DNA from 2 places in the Oceanobacillus sp. CAU 1775 genome. Region 1 is predicted to be linked to the other one. Evidence: a T-box and tRNA genes for the amino acid it is inferred to sense, from the RefSeq annotation. Region 1 holds a T-box; the other holds one or more tRNA genes.
What was found. The T-box of region 1 lies ahead of glyQ (glycine--tRNA ligase subunit alpha). A T-box ahead of a tRNA ligase gene usually reads a tRNA of that ligase, here a tRNA-Gly.
Positions count from the first base shown of each region.

Region 2: it has a tRNA-Gly gene. The T-box ahead of glyQ (glycine--tRNA ligase subunit alpha) is inferred to sense a tRNA for this amino acid. The anticodon was not compared.

Region 1 is NZ_JBTLRO010000002.1:22,346-30,929, forward strand. It holds gene ACXYMZ_RS03265 (HD family phosphohydrolase) at 1-489, shown strand, start outside; gene ybeY (rRNA maturation RNase YbeY) at 490-954, shown strand; gene ACXYMZ_RS03275 (diacylglycerol kinase family protein) at 932-1,297, shown strand; gene era (GTPase Era) at 1,851-2,753, shown strand; gene ACXYMZ_RS03285 (YqzL family protein) at 2,850-3,008, shown strand; gene recO (DNA repair protein RecO) at 3,025-3,774, shown strand; T-box leader at 3,828-4,001, shown strand; gene glyQ (glycine--tRNA ligase subunit alpha) at 4,069-4,953, shown strand; gene glyS (glycine--tRNA ligase subunit beta) at 4,946-7,027, shown strand; gene ACXYMZ_RS03305 (helix-turn-helix transcriptional regulator) at 7,113-7,742, shown strand; gene ACXYMZ_RS03310 (pyruvate, water dikinase regulatory protein) at 7,763-8,566, shown strand.
Region 2 is NZ_JBTLRO010000004.1:236,087-244,670, reverse strand. It holds gene clpX (ATP-dependent protease ATP-binding subunit ClpX) at 1-749, opposite strand, end outside; gene tig (trigger factor) at 993-2,282, opposite strand; gene ACXYMZ_RS09135 (tetratricopeptide repeat protein) at 2,400-3,374, opposite strand; tRNA gene ACXYMZ_RS09130 (tRNA-Arg) at 3,498-3,571, opposite strand; tRNA gene ACXYMZ_RS09125 (tRNA-Gly) at 3,573-3,646, opposite strand; gene ACXYMZ_RS09120 (XTP/dITP diphosphatase) at 3,801-4,397, opposite strand; gene rph (ribonuclease PH) at 4,366-5,160, opposite strand; gene ACXYMZ_RS09110 (GerMN domain-containing protein) at 5,283-6,347, opposite strand; gene racE (glutamate racemase) at 6,456-7,268, opposite strand; gene ACXYMZ_RS09100 (MarR family winged helix-turn-helix transcriptional regulator) at 7,287-7,739, opposite strand; gene ACXYMZ_RS09095 (helix-turn-helix domain-containing protein) at 8,039-8,263, shown strand; gene ACXYMZ_RS09090 (acyl-CoA thioesterase) at 8,310-8,584, opposite strand, start outside.

The DNA.
Region 1 (8,584 bases):
CAAATGGGAAGCAAGAACCCCCACGATTATATAGATCCAAAAGAGAGTGCTAAAATAATTATTAGCCATCCATATGATGGAGTAGAAATGCTTAAGAAATCTAATTTACCTGAGGAAATTATAGATATTGCCAAAACTCATCACGGAACATCCTTACTAAAGTTTTTCTATTTTAAAGAGAAGAAGGTTGATCCTGAGGTTAAGGAAAGTGAATTCCGTTATCCAGGTCCTAAACCACAAACGAAAGAAGCAGCTGTAATAAGTATTTGTGATTCAGTTGAGGCTGCGGTACGCTCTATGAATGAGCCTACAGAAGAAAAGATTGAAGAAATAGTTGCATCTATTATGAATGATCGTGTAGCAGATGGTCAATTGGATGAAAGTCCTCTTACCTTAATCGAATTAAAGGTTATCCAACGAACAATCTGTGAAACACTAAAAGGTATTTTTCATTCAAGAATTCAATATCCGCTAAAGGAGGAAAATTAAATGCATATCGATTTTCATGATAAAACAAACTCAGTCCCTACAGATTTTATTGATGTATTACAACGATTATTGGTTTTTGCAGGAAAGAAAGAAGGCGTTTCAGATGAAGCTGAAATGTCTGTTAACTTTGTTAATAATCGTGAAATTCAAGAACTAAATCGTAATTATCGCCAAAAAAACGAACCTACTGATGTCATATCATTTGCAATGCAAGAGTCGATGGATGGCGAAGTGAATTTTGATGAGCCAGACATGCCAATTCTGCTAGGAGATATCGTTATTTCAGTAGATAAAACAAAAGAGCAGGCAGAAGAATATGGGCACTCTATTGAGAGAGAGTTTGCGTTTTTAGCTATTCATGGATTCCTCCATTTGCTTGGTTACAATCATTTGAATGAAGAAGAAGAAAAAGAGATGTTTTCTAAACAAAATGAAATATTAAATGAGTTTGGCATTGAAAGATAAGAAGAAATGGATTGGTTTGCCAAATGCAAGCAGAGGAATCATAGCTGTAGCTAAATCGGAATGGAATTTTCGTTTTCATTTAATTGCCATGCTAACTGTAATCGTTTTTGGATTTCTTTTCCGATTATCCCCGTTTGAGTGGGTGGCTATCATCATTGTGATAGGTTTGGTACTCATTACCGAAATAATTAATACAGCAATAGAGAAAATTATTGATTATGTGAAACCAGAATTTCATCCAATCGCTGGATTTATTAAAGATGCAGCAGCAGGAGCGGTACTTATCAGTGCGATTGTATCTGTTATTGTCGGTATGCTCATTTTTTTACCGAAAATATTTTAAAAGCTAATTTCTAGAATAATTAAGAGACAGAAACAAAAGATCTTTTAGTAGGCTAAATGTTGAACAATGTATATTAATCGGAACTTTCATGTCCGGGATTGTTCGTATTTAAATTACTATTTAAACTTTTGTTGCTGTCTTTTTTAATTGCTTTGTTAAACTTCCCAATTGTTAGGAGAATAAACCCGCTTCGGAAATATACTCCGCTTTCCGCGGGCGGCTGGTGAGCTTCCTCGCACGCTTCGCGTACTGCGGGATCTCACCTATGCCTTTTTTCCCGCAGGAGTCTCCGTATATTTCCGAAGCTCATATAGTAATTCTATTTCTTAATCGATTAAGAATCAAAAATAAGCTTTAACAAGGCCTTTTATATTGAAATAGAACAGGTTAATTTTTTTCAAAATCAACTGAAATACAAAAAATGTTTATTTTCGCATCCTATGAGGAAATATGTAAATTAATATAAGGTTATTATAACTTTTGTCGAATGTATGAATCTGTCTAAAGTTTGTAGTATGATATGATTTAAGAAACACATCTTGGAGGATGAATTATGGAAGCAGAGTTTAAGTCAGGATTTATTTCAATTATTGGAAGACCTAACGTAGGGAAATCAACATTTTTAAACCATGTTATCGGTCAAAAAATATCAATTATGAGTGATAAAGCTCAAACGACAAGAAATAAAATACAGGGAGTTCTTACGAAGGATAATTATCAAATGGTCTTCATTGACACTCCTGGTATTCATAAGCCAAAGCACAAACTTGGTGACTTTATGATGAATGTAGCAGAAAACACATTGAATGAAGTAGATGTTGTGTTATTTATGATAAATGCCGATGAAGGTTTTGGTCGAGGCGATGAGTATATCATTGAACGATTAAAGAAAGTGAAGAGTCCTGTATTTCTAATTATTAATAAAATAGACCTTATCAGTCCAGAAAAGCTATTAGAAACGATTGCAGAATACAAAGACAAAGGTGAGTTTGAAGAAATTGTTCCCATTTCAGCTCTAGGAGGGAATAATGTAAATCATTTACTTGAGGTATTAGAAAGTCATTTACCTATAGGTCCTCAATATTATCCTGCTGACCAAGTGACAGATCATCCGGAAAGATTTATTATTACAGAGCTCATTCGAGAAAAAGCATTGCATATGACAAGAGAAGAAGTACCACACTCTATTGCCGTAATGATGGAAAATATGGAAAAGAGAAAAGATGGAACGATACTTATTCAAGCAACAATTATTACGGAAAGAGACTCGCAAAAAGGAATTGTTATTGGAAAGCAAGGTAAAATGTTGAAAAACATTGGAGTAGAAGCTAGGAAAGATATTGAAACATTATTAGGTTCAAAAGTGTATCTGGAGCTATGGGTTAAGGTAAAAAAGGATTGGAGAAACAAACAAAATCAGTTATATGAATTAGGATTTAGAAAAGATGAATATTAACTCTGGTAAATTTTAATACTTATTAATCATTCTATTTTTGGTCACGCTAAGTAATAGTTACATTTTCAAATAAAAAATAGAAAGGCGGGGTTTCTTGTGTTAGATACTACTTGGAAAGTGTTTACTCAAACAGGAAACATTGAAACCTATTTATTGCTAAAGGAAATGGAAAATGTAAGGCAGACTTCAGATTTAGATACTTCAAAAACAGAATCAAATATACATTACAATATAGAAGAAGTTTTTCAAAAGTGAAAAAGGGCTGAAGCAATTGCTGGAGAAAGTAGAAGGTATCATCATTAAAACAATTGACTATGGGGAAACAAACAAGATTGTTACTATTTTTAGTAAGCGTTTTGGTAAATTCACAGCGATGGCTAGAGGGGCAAAAAAACCTCGAAGCAGAATGGCATCTGTTGCTCAACCATTTATATTAGGTGAGTTTTTTGTCTATATGAATAGAGGCATGGGTACTTTACAACAAGGTGAGATCATTGATTCTTTTCGTAATATTCGAGAAGATATTGTAAAAACAGCATACACTGCTTATATAACAGAGCTTACAGAAAAATTGATTGAAGAAAAGACACCAGATTTAGAGTTATATGAACAATATTACTTAACATTAAAATGGATCGATGAAAATACAGAAAGCGAAATACCAATAATGATGTACGAGCTGAAGTTATTTACAAAGGGCGGGTTTGCTCCGATTCTTCATCAGTGTTCAAATTGTGGAGATCATACAGAACTGCTTAACTTTTCATTTGGTGAAGGTGGTATGCTTTGCTCAAGGTGTAAACATATTGATCCTGATGCAATTCTCTTAACGGCTACTCAAGTGAGGTTATTACAAATGTTTCAAAACGTTGGTCTTGATCAAGTTGGAAACATATCTGTGAAGGAAGAAAATAAACAATTCCTACGAACATTAATTGATGCTTATTATGAGCGTTTTGGCGGTTTTTATTTAAAATCCCGTAGATTTCTCAAACAACTTGATAAGCTTACTGGTGATTAGGCTTTTATTTGACATAATAAAAGTTCTGAAGTATGATTTTTAAAGATGAATATATAGTTGCGTAGAAGGAAAAGAGTACTTATTTAAATTTCGTTTAAAGAGAATTCAGTATGGTGGGAGCTGAATAACGATTAAATAAGGAAAGGCATTCTGGAGCAATTTTCACTAAAGTGACTCTTATATAAGAGTAAGTAGGGTGGAACCGCGGATTATTAACCGTCCCTATGTTTGGGTAATCTCAAGCATAGAGATGGTTTTTTTGTTTCTATGTAAATATAAAGTGGAGGTAAAATAATGAATATCCAAGAAATGATTTTAACCTTGCAAAAGCATTGGTCAGAGCAGAATTGTATCTTAGTTCAAGCTTATGACACTGAAAAGGGTGCAGGGACAATGTCACCGATGACTCTCTTACGTAGTCTTGGTCCAGAGCCGTGGAATGTGGCGTATGTAGAGCCTTCTAGAAGACCAGCTGATGGTAGATATGGTAATAACCCAAATCGATTGTATCAGCACCATCAATTCCAAGTAGTGATGAAGCCTAGTCCTGATAACATTCAGGAACTTTATTTGCAGTCTTTAGAGAAAATAGGAATTAATCCATTAGAACATGATATACGTTTTGTCGAAGATAATTGGGAAAACCCAACACTTGGTGCAGCCGGATTAGGTTGGGAAGTTTGGCTAGACGGAATGGAAGTAACCCAATTTACATATTTTCAGCAGATTGGTGGTTTGGAAGCAAACCCTGTTTCTGTTGAGTTAACTTATGGAGTAGAGAGATTGGCCTCGTATATTCAAGATAAAGAAAATGTATTTGATCTTGAATGGACAAATGGAGTTACTGTAGGTGATATCTTCTTCCAGCCGGAATATGAACACTCGAAATACACTTTCGAAAAGTCTGATACAGATATGCTATTCCAGTTATTTTCAATGTATGAAAACGAAGCAAAGCGAGCAATGGAAGCTAAACTAATTTTTCCGTCCTATGATTATGTATTGAAATGTTCACATACATTTAACCTTCTTGATGCAAGAGGAGTAATCTCAGTTACGGAACGGACAGGCTATATTACAAGAGTGAGAAATTTAGCTAGAAATATTGCAAAGGCATACATCGAAGAAAGAGAACGTTTAGGCTTTCCGATGTTAAAGAAGGAGGCTAACAATGGCTAAGAATGTTTTAATCGAAGTTGGTCTTGAAGAATTACCAGCACGATTTATCGACCAAGCAGAACAAAGCTTAAAAGAGAAAACAATGGATTGGCTGAATGAATCGCGAATAACTTTTGAAAGTATTGAGTCGTTCTCGACACCGCGACGATTAGCAATTGTTATTTCCGACCTTGCGGAGATGCAAGCAACACTTGAAGAGGAAGTAAGAGGGCCTGCACTTTCAATTGCTAAAGATGAAAATGGAAACTGGTCAAAAGCAGCGATTGGCTTTGCTAAGGGACAAGGGAAAACAGTCGAAGATTTACTGGAAAAAGAAGTAAATGGAAAAACATATGTATTTGTCAATAAAACGATTGAAGGCCAAGCAACAAAAGAATTGCTACCACATTTCAAAGACATTATTGAGTCGATTCCTTTTGCCAGCAGCATGCGTTGGGGCGAAGAAGCATTTCGTTATGCTAGGCCGATTAGATGGTTAACTGCAATTTATGGAGAAGAAATAATCCCATTTGAAATAGCTAATGTGAAAACAAGCAATATATCTTATGGACACCGTTATCTTGGAAGTGAAATGAAGATTAATAAAGCAACAGAGTACGAAACTCTATTAAAAGATAATTTTGTAATCGCTAATGCGAAAGAACGTGAAGCTTTAATCCTAAGTGGAATTCGAAACTTAGAAGAAGAACATGATTTACAAATTATCGTTGAACAAGATCTATTAGACGAAGTAAGAAATCTTGTGGAATACCCAACTGTTTTCATGGGATCTTTTGAAGACCATTTCTTACAATTACCATCTGAAGTCTTAATTATTTCTATGAAGGAACATCAACGATATTTCCCTGTAAGATCTAAAGACAATAAATTACTTCCACACTTCATCGGCGTACGTAATGGAGATTCACACGCACTTGATAATGTTGTAAGGGGTAATGAAAAAGTTTTAAGAGCACGTCTTGCGGATGCAGAATTTTTCTTTGAAGAAGATCAAAAACAACCTCTAGAGAATCACTTAGCAAAACTTAATCGGGTGGTATTCCAAGAAAAATTAGGAACATTAGCTGAAAAAGTGGAAAGAGTACGATTAATTGGAGGCCAAATATCAGAAAAACTTACATTAGGTGATGAAACAGGCCAACTAATTAGTAGAGCTGCTGTCATTAGTAAATTTGATTTAATGACAAACATGGTTGATGAGTTTCCTGAATTACAAGGTGTAATTGGTGAAATTTATGCCAAGAATTATGAAGAGAACGATGAGGTTTCTACTGCCATTAGAGAGCAATACTTACCGAAGCAAGCAAATAGTGAATTACCACAAACTGTTACGGGGACAGTTTTAAGTATCGCAGATAAGGTAGATACAATTGTTGGAATCCTATCAGTTGGACTAATTCCTAGTGGGTCTCAAGATCCATATGCACTGAGAAGACAAGCAACAGGAGTGATCCGTATGTTGCAAAATAAAGAATGGGATATTTCTTTAGAGGATATTTTACAAATTGCCACTGAAGTATATTCCGAGAAAAATATCGACCTGAATTCTGATACAATGGATAAAATTCATGACTTCTTTAAACAGCGTGTCGCATATATTCTAAAAGAGCAAGATGTAGAAAACGATATATTTAAAGCAGTTACAGTAAACGAAATAGGAAACGTACGTTATTTAATTGAAAAAGCAAAACTGTTATCAGCAAAAAGAAAAGATAGTGATTTTAAAGAAAAAGAAGAAGCTTTGGTCAGAGTGTTAAATCTGTCAAGTAAAGCTGAAGAATCTACTATTCAAGAAGATTTGTTTGAAACAGATTCAGAAAAAGCATTATATGAACAATTGCTTGGTTCAAAAACAGCATTTGTGAATTATGATAACAATTTACAAGCGGAACCTGCATTTAATCAATTGGAAAATTTAGCAGTTCCAATCCATGCTTTCTTTGAGAACAATATGGTGATGGCAGACAACGAAGCAATTAAGAACAATCGATTGGCTCTAATATTTGAGATATCAAAACTAATTAAAGCATTTGCTGATTTATCTCTGATTGAATGGAAACAAAGTTTTAATTAAATAGTATATCCTAATTACTATTTACCACTATATAGTGTATAATATATAAAAATTAGTATGTCACTTTAATTAGGTGGTGAATGGTGTGGAATTGTCGGATCGTCAAGAACAAATCATAGAAATAGTGAAGCCAAACGGACCAATTACTGGAGAAAAGATTGCAGAACAATTGGGTTTGACTAGAGCAACCTTACGTCCTGATTTGGCAATACTAACAATGGCTGGCTTCCTTGATGCTAGGCCAAGAGTGGGTTATTTCTATACAGGCAAGACTGGTTCGGAGTTACTCACAGATAATATTAAGAAAATGAAAGTCCGTGATTATCAACAAGTACCAGTTGCAGTTAGAGAAGATGCTTCTGTTTATGACGCAATTACAACTATTTTTCTAGAGGATGTTGGAACCTTATTTGTTGTAGATGATAAATCATGTCTAACAGGAGTTTTATCTAGAAAGGATTTATTGCGAGCAAGTATCGGCCAACAAGATTTAACAAATGTCCCAGTTCATATCATTATGACGAGGATGCCAAATATAACTGTATGCAGAAAAGAAGATTTACTTGTAGAAGTTGCTCAAAATTTAATTAATAAACAAATTGATGGGATACCGGTAGTAAAAGATACTGAAAACGGTATGGAAGTGATTGGGAGAATTACAAAGACTACTATGACTAAAGCTCTTGTTGAATTAATAGAAGAGAAACGGTTCTAAAAGTTACGAGGAGGAATAGTATGAGTACGCCAACAGTATATATTTTATCTGATTCTGTAGGGGAAACAGCAGAACTTGTAATGAAAGCTGGTTTGAGTCAGTTTAATAATGGTAACTATAAAATTAACCGAGTTCCATATGTAGAAGATAAAGAAACAATTGATGAATACTTACAAATTGCACAAGAATACGGTGCAATGATTGGGTTTACATTAGTAGACCCTGGCTTACGTAGTTACTTAAATCAACAAGCTAAAAATGCTAATATCATTGCAATTGATATTATGGGTCCTACTATTACAGCTATGGAAGAGTTTTTTGAAAAAGAACCTCGCTTAGAACCAGGACTAGTTCATAAACTTGATGAAGATTATTTTAAACGGGTGGAAGCAATAGAATTCGCTGTTAAATACGATGATGGACGCGATCCAAGAGGGATTGCTCGGGCAGACATTATTTTAGTAGGGGTTTCAAGAACGTCTAAAACTCCTTTATCACAATACCTTGCTAATAAACGGATTAAAGTGGCTAACGTACCAATCGTACCAGAACTTGATCCGCCTGAAGAGTTATTCATGGTTGACCCGAAGAAGTGTATCGGATTGCGAATTAGTGCCGAAAAACTAAACGAAATTCGTAAAGAGAGATTGAAAGCACTCGGGCTAGGTAACCAAGCAACTTATGCTACATTTAATCGGATCAATGAAGAACTAGAATATTTTAATAAAGTAGTCGATAGAATCGGTTGTGAAGTTATTGATGTCTCAAATAAAGCAGTTGAAGAAACAGCCAATATTATCTTACAAATGTTAAAAAACAAATAAAAAATATGTCAAATCGAA
Region 2 (8,584 bases), on a different contig from region 1:
CCATCAAATGCTCCACCAACGATAAATAGGATATTCGTTGTATCGATTTGAATGAATTCTTGATGTGGATGCTTTCTTCCACCCTGTGGTGGTACACTTGCAACCGTTCCTTCTAATATTTTAAGGAGTGCTTGCTGTACACCTTCACCAGATACATCTCTAGTAATCGATGGGTTCTCTGATTTTCTAGCTACTTTATCTATTTCATCAATATAAATTATACCTTTTTCAGCTTTTTCTACGTCATAATCTGCAGCTTGAATAAGTTTAAGAAGGATGTTTTCTACGTCTTCTCCAACATATCCTGCTTCTGTAAGGGATGTAGCATCTGCCATAGCAAATGGAACGTTAATAATACGTGCTAAAGTTTGAGCGAGTAATGTTTTACCACTACCTGTAGGTCCAATCAAAGCGATATTACTCTTAGAAAGTTCTACATCGTCACTTGATTTCAACGAGTTGATACGTTTGTAGTGATTGTAAACAGCTACAGATAAACTTTTCTTTGCATCATCTTGTCCGATTACATAATCATCAAGGATCTCATTGATTTCTTTTGGCTTAGGAATTTCAGTAAATTCCATAGTGTCTTCTGCGCCTAATTCTTCTTCAACTATTTCTGTACATAGCTCAATACATTCATCACATATATATACACCAGGTCCAGCGACTAGTTTTCGAACCTGTTCTTGGCTTTTACCACAGAAAGAACATTTTAATTGCCCTTTCTCTTCATTAAATTTAAACATTTCTTCACCCCTATAGTTCATAAGAAAATTAATTCAGATTTGATTATAGTCAATCATATCAGATACAAATTGAAAAACAAAATGATAAACCTTTTAACGATACAAAAAGTATATATACTTATTTATATGTTCACGAACAAATAATAAGTCAGTTATATTTAATCCTTATTAAAATAAGATAGAACCAAGGCGCAGATAGTCGCACCTTGGTTCTAAGTTACTTATAATTAATCAAATTATAAATTATTCAGCAGTTTTACTGTTTTCTACTAGTACGTCAATTGCTTTTCTCATTTTAATATCGTTATCAAGTGTTTCTGTATTGCCGCCAAGCATTTGGATAAGCTGTTCTGCTTCTACACCGTACATCGAAGCCATGTTAGAAAGCTCTTCATTAATATCTTCTTCAGTAACTTCGATATTTTCAGCGTCTGCAATTGCTTCAAGTGTTAAGCTTGTTTTCACACGCTTCCCAGCATCTTCTCTCATTTGCTCTTTAAGCGCTGCTTCGTCTTGTCCTGAGAATTGTGCATACATTTCCATTGTCATACCTTGCATTTGTAGACGTTGTTCGAACTCAGTGAACATTTGATCTAGTTCATTCTCAACCATTACTTCAGGAATTTCTACTTCAACAGTTTCTGTTGCTTTATTGATTAAAGCTTCACGTTTAGCTGTATCTGCAGCCTGTTTTCTTTGGCTTAAAAGTTCTTCTTTTTTCTTCGCTTTTAATTCTTCTAAAGTTTCAACTTCATCGTCTACATCTTTAGCGAATTCATCATCTAGTTCAGGAAGTTCTTTTGTTTTAATTTCATGAATTGTAACTTTGAACATAGCATCTTTACCTGCAAGTTCTTCTGCATGGTAGTCTTCAGGGAAAGTAAGTTCAACTTCAGTTTCTTCTCCTGATTTTTTACCTACTAGTTTTTCTTCGAATCCAGGAATGAATTGTCCTGAACCAATTTCTAAACTATGATTTTCACCTTTACCACCATCGAAAGCTTCACCATCAGTAAATCCTTCAAAGTCGATAACAACTGTATCTCCTTCTTCTACTTCGCCTTCTTCTTTAACAACAAGCTCTGCGTGATTTTCTTGTAGGTGAGTTAATTCATGATCCACATCTTCGTCAGTTACTTCAACTGATTCTTCTTCTACTTCTAAACCTTTGTATTCGCCTAGTGTAACTTCTGGTTTCACTTCTACTTCAGCAGTAAATACTAAGGCTTTACCTTTTTCAATTTGTTCGATATCAACTTCAGGTTGATCAATTGGAAAAATTCCAGCTTCATCAATAGCATTTGTATATGCATTTGGTAAAACGATGTCAACTGCATCTTGATAAAGTGATTCTACTCCGAAACGTTGCTCGAATAATCCACGAGGAATTTTCCCTTTACGGAATCCAGGGATCTGTACTTCTTTTGAAACCTTTTTAAACGCTTGATCCAACGCTGTGTCAAATTCTTCTGCTGATACTTCAAAAGTTAAAATTCCTTTGTTACCTTCTTGTTTTTCCCAATTTACTGTCATAAATAATTCCCTCCAAAATCTATTGTTTAACTAACAACCTTTTATTTTTAAATGACGATTTCAATTTTACAACCATCTCATTATATCACAAATCATATGCCTTTCAAGCATTTCTATTTATTCGTTAATAATAGTCGTATAAAGTATTTCACTCGTTTTAATCTCTTGGATATAGTGGGCATATTCGTCGTTTTCGTTTGCACTCTCTATCTCTTTTAAATTTAAGTATTCTTCCCCAATAATTATTAGTGACTCGGCAACTAATTCTGCATCTTCTATGGGTGGTGAAATTGGATAAAGGACATAAAGATACTTCTCAAATAACTTTTCAACTAACTTATATAGAGTCGGATTTTTATGTTCTAACTGTTCTATTGTTTGATAGACAGCGTTAGCAAATAGATTATCTTTTATATCCGGAGTCTGTTTTGGGATCATTTTAATATGAACACCAAATTTATGTATATCTACGGGTTTCGTAACTCCCTTTTCTTTGAGCCAAAGAAATATTGCCGATTTGTTTAATGGATGCACATACTCATTGGAAAGCAGGGAGACAACTTTTTCACTCGGTGGCAATTTTAATTTACTAATTTTATTAATTAACCGCCATTGTTCTATATGATTCTCTTGATTTACAGCATCGTATAGTGCATCTAAATAGATATTTGAGCGATCTGTTTCAACATCTAAACGCATCTTCTCGCTCATCTCATAGAGTTGTCTAAACTGGGCGACTAAGTTATCACGAATATTACCATTTTCTAATTCGCTTTCTACTATATCCATCAGCATGCCGTATTGGTTTGTTTGAAATAAAATCGTTAAATAAATATGTATGTATTCATCATAATGGACATCTTTCACACTAATTAATGTTTCGCATAAATCTTGTGCCTCTTCATAGCGTTCCAATTCCATTAAGCAGATTAGCTTCCCTGTGTAAATATCATGGTTTTCTACTTGATGATCAAGCAGCATGTTTAGCTTAGCTAATCCTTCTTCAAAACTTCTATCTTTAATCGCTCGAACACTTTCTACTTCTAAAGTTTTTTGCCACTTTGGAAAAAGAATAATATTCTTTGTTTCCATTTATCAGATTCACCTCACATCCTATATTAAATTTATATATACTATTCAAAGCCATTACCCTCAATATAGACAATTTAAACATAAAAGAAAAGAGAAACCTAATTAGGTTTCTCTTTTCTTTAACGACCCGAGCAGGATTCGAACCTGCGACCTACAGATTAGAAGTCTGTTGCTCTATCCAGCTGAGCTACCGGGCCATGGAGCGGGTGAAGGGAATCGAACCCTCATCATCAGCTTGGAAGGCTGAGGTTTTACCACTAAACTACACCCGCATATTTTTTACTTATTTAATATTACTCTATTAAAGTAATTAAATAAATTGGTGAAAATTGACTATCAATTAAAGTCGACAAGATTTATTATAGGCATTAATAATTTTTTTGTCAACATTTATTTTTAATGCCTATAATTTTTATTCAAAAACTTTTAAAATAATACTTTCAGCCAGTCGTCTAATTGCTTGATTGCTTCACTACGGTGACTGATTTTATTTTTTTCTTCTGGAGATAATTCTGCCATAGTTTTGTTATACCCGTTTGGAATAAATAATGGATCATAGCCAAAACCATGCTCGCCCTTTGGAGAATATCCTATTTGCCCATGACAATAACCCGTTTTGAAAATTGTTTCTTCCCCTGGTCTCGCAATTGCTAGGGTACAAACAAATTTTGCAGTACGTTTTTCTTCAGGAACGTTTTCTAAGTTTTTTAGAAGTTTATTATTATTTTCACTATCACTTTTATCTGCTCCTGCATATCGTGCGGAATAAATTCCAGGTTCACCATTTAGCGCATCTACCATTAAACCAGAGTCATCTGCTAGAACTGCTTTATTTAAGATATGAGCAATTTGTTCAGCTTTTAAAGCCGCATTTTCTTCAAAGGTAGAGCCTGTTTCTTCAATATCAGGAATATTATTTTCTAAATCATATAAGGAAAGTACTTCTATTCCATATTTTTTAAAGAAATCTTCAAATTCTTTAATTTTCCCTTTATTCTTCGTTGCTATTACGATTTGTCTCATCTTTTGACACCTCATCTTCACTATCAAAATGGATAAGTTCTGCTATGTTGCCTAGAGCTTCCTTCTGGATTTCAAAGATTTCTTTTACTCCTTTTTCAGCTAAAGAAAGCATCATCATCAATTGTTTATTTGAAAAAGTAGCTTCTTCACCTGTACCCTGAATTTCGACAAATTCACCAGTTCCAGTCATAACAATGTTCATATCCACATGTGCTTGATGGTCTTCCTCATAATCTAAATCAAGAATTTCTACCCCACTAGGCAAGACTCCTACTGAAGTTGCAGCTAAGTAAGATTTTACCGGCATTTCTTCAATTACTTTTTTCTCAACTAATGTTCCTATTGCTAACGCCATCGCTACAAATGCTCCTGTAATTGAAGCGGTTCTTGTTCCACCATCTGCTTGAATGACATCACAATCAATCCAGATTGTTCTTTCACCAATCTTTTCTAGATCTACTACAGAACGTAAAGCTCTACCGATTAGGCGTTGAATTTCCATTGTTCTTCCTGTGACTTTCCCTTTAGATGACTCACGAATAGTTCGCTGTGCAGTTGCACGTGGCAACATAGAATATTCAGCGGTAATCCAGCCTTTTCCTTGTCCACGCATAAATGGTGGGACTCTATCTTCGACACTCGCGTTACAAATTACTTTTGTATTTCCTACTTCAATAAGTACAGACCCTTCAGGGTGGCTGATATAATCTTTTGTTATTTTAATTGGTCGCAATTCATTTACCGTACGATTATTACTTCTCATGATATATCCTCCTTCAGTTCGCATTTTAGCTTATCATATTTCTTCATAAATAAAAAATCCAAAAACAAAACCAGCAGATATTTATCCTGCTGGTAATGGGAGGAACGCATTAAATAATAAAATCATAAAGCTTCTGAGCGATCAAATATTTCTGTACTAACTGGTTGGCTATATGCTTCGCCATTTTCATTTTTCAGTTGTTCTTTATTATCTACTTTAATATCAACAGCTTCAATCTGATCATGCATGCTAAGTGTTCGAACAATTGTCTCAACCACTTCATCAGCTATAACTGCATTTTCATTGTCAGTTAAAATCGCATCATTGAAAATTAATTCGAGGACTCCATCCCTTAGTACTGGTTCGTTCATCAACGAAGTCCCACTATTAAACACATGGACGACATTCGAGTCATAGCCTGGACCATTGATTAAAGACGATATAATAGATTGGTAGCGATTATTATCCTTCGTCTCTACATATTGTGTGACTGGAATATAATAACGATTTCCTTCGTATGCTGCAGGATAATACATTGTGACAGCCTCACTATGCATCATATCTGTCCCATCTGGATTTACAATGTTGATTCCATTTGCTCTGGAATAGCTTTTTCCTATAGCTGTACCATTGACTGGCATCTCATGTAATGGGTGCCCATTAATCCATAATTGAACTTGTTCAACACTGTCAAATTGCGTTAATGTGTGCGTAATTGCTTCAACAATTTTCACTTCATCTGCTGCTTGATATTCTTTAAACTCTTCCGAAAAATCAACGATCATCGTGCCATCCTCTTGGAGATTTAATCCTAAGATTTCTGTTCCAGCAGGAAGTACAGCACGGAATCCGTTTGGTAATACCTCCGTAATCGGTCCATCAACTATTAAATACTCCAATACTTGCGTAGCTACCTCTTGTGACTCTAACAACGGAAGATCCAAAGTTTGAGAGGCTACCATACCATTTGCGTCAATTAGATATAATTGTCTTGCAACGGTTTCTAACCCTTCAATTGAACCACTATCCTCCTGAGTAACTTCATGTCCAGTTTCTTTGTCCTCGTTTACAGCTTCTGCATTCTCAGGTGGGTCGATTTCTAATGAGGATTGCTCTCCTTGGAAACACGCTGCTAAAAATAACAGAGAACAACATGTACCAGCTAAAACTACCTTTTTTACTTTCATGCTATAACCTCCTACGATGGTATGTACTACTATATATACGAGCTCTTTTCTAAAAAAGAACAGCACAAAAGAAAAAGATTAATCACTTCCTCGTCTTAGAAGAAATAATTAATCTTTTTCAATATTTGCTGTAGCAATAGAAACGTTATCAAGCATACCAAATTTAAATATCTTTTCGGCTATTTGTTTAAATACATCTACTCCTCCAGTTGTATAAAATGTATGGTGTAAAGGAAGTTCTTTTGTATTTAATAATTTTTTAATTTCTAGTACCGTACTCGTTTCTCTAGCGGTTTCTTCACTTGAAGAAATTACATTCACCTCGTCTCCAACCACTTCTTGAATGACTTCCTTTAATAAAGGATAATGGGTACATCCAAGAATTAAAGTGTCTATATTCGTTCTTTTTAAAGGCTTCAGTGTTTCCTCAACAATCTGTCTAGTTTGTTCACTAGAGAAGTTACCTTGCTCCACAAGCGGAACGAATAAAGGGCAAGCTAAAAGTTCAACATGTAATCTAGAATTTATATTTTTAAGAGCCTCTGGATATGCTCCACTCTTAATCGTTCCTTCTGTACCAATAACACCTATATGTTCATTACTTGTCACTTTGATAGCTGCACGACTTCCAGGATTGATCACACCAATAACCGGAATGTTTAAGTTTTCTTTTAATTCGTCTATGGTAAAAGCTGTCGCTGTATTACAAGCAATTACTAATAATTTAATATTTTTTTCAAGAAGAAAGTTCACCATTTCCCAGGTAAATGTTCTAACTTCTTCTTCCGTCCGCGGTCCATAGGGACAACGTTTTGTATCCCCGAGATAAATTAATTCTTCCTTTGGTAATTGGCGCATGAGCTCATAAGCCACTGTTAGGCCTCCAACACCAGAATCTATTACTCCTATAGGTCTGTCCAAATCTGTTCCGCCTTCTAATTATTTTTCATTTACATGTTTCATTTGATCATATAAAAGTTCAAGAATATCATGTAATGCGACTTTTTCTTCCTCACTAAAACTGGATAAAACTTCATCTAAGTAATTTTGTCTTTCTTCAATTACTTCATGGATAATTACCTTGCCTTTTTCCAACAAATGAATACGAACGACCCTTCTGTCTTTCTGATCTCTTACTCGCTGAACGAGGTCATTTTTTTCCATTCGATCGACAAGGTCGGTTGTGGTACTAAACGCCAAGCTAATTTTATTGGAGAGTTCTCCAATTGTTAAATCCCCTTCTTCTAATAGCCATTGCAAAGCAACAAACTGTGGAGAAGTTATAGGATAGTTATTTAAAATTTTTCTTCCATTTTGTTTTATCATTCCTGATACATAGCGAATCTTTTTTTCGATTTTTTTAATTGTATCTGTCGTAACTTTATTTTCCATTCTTGAACCCCCTGCAATTTCACGAATACAATCTAAACTAAGGTCATCTTGTGATAAGTATAACAAATTATTTAGATATAGATAGTAATAAAATACACTTATCCTCATAATTTGCAGGGAAATGTAGAAAAATCTGTTTATATTAATATAGTGTTCGTTTGTAAGGAACCAATATGAGCTATTTATTTTTTAGAGGATAGGCTACTTTTCCAGCACTTATTTCATTTATCTTCATAAGCTATAATGACTAAATAATTCCCTTCAAAAAGCAGCTCTACAGAGCAAGGAGGGGTTATCATTTGAAGGATAATGACTATCAACCAAAGCAACTACTAACGAAGCGCGAAAAAGAGGTATTTGAGCTGCTAGTACAGGATATGACAACGAAAGAAATCGCCCAAAAATTATTCATATCGGAAAAAACCGTGAGAAATCATATTTCGAACGCGATGCAAAAATTGGGTGTAAAGGGGCGCTCGCAAGCTGTGGTTGAGCTTCTCAGAATGGGAGAACTGAAGCTTTAAAAATAAACCGACTTTCCTTGATGAGAGTCGGTTTATTTTAGTTTATTTATTTTCCAGATTCAACTTTTCCAATCATTTTTTCTTTAATAGACTCTGGAATTCTTTCAGGTTTTCCTTTTTCTAAGTCAATAAATACAACTCGGCCGCGCCCAGTTAGTGTAACTTCTCCTGCTTCATTGACAGCCATATAATGAATGTCAGCAGAACTATTGCCGATTTCATTTACTTTTACATAGAAATCAATTGTTTCATTAAAAAACATTTGCTTTAAATAATTACATTGCAGGTCAGCAACTACCATTCCATGTTTTTTTACATCAA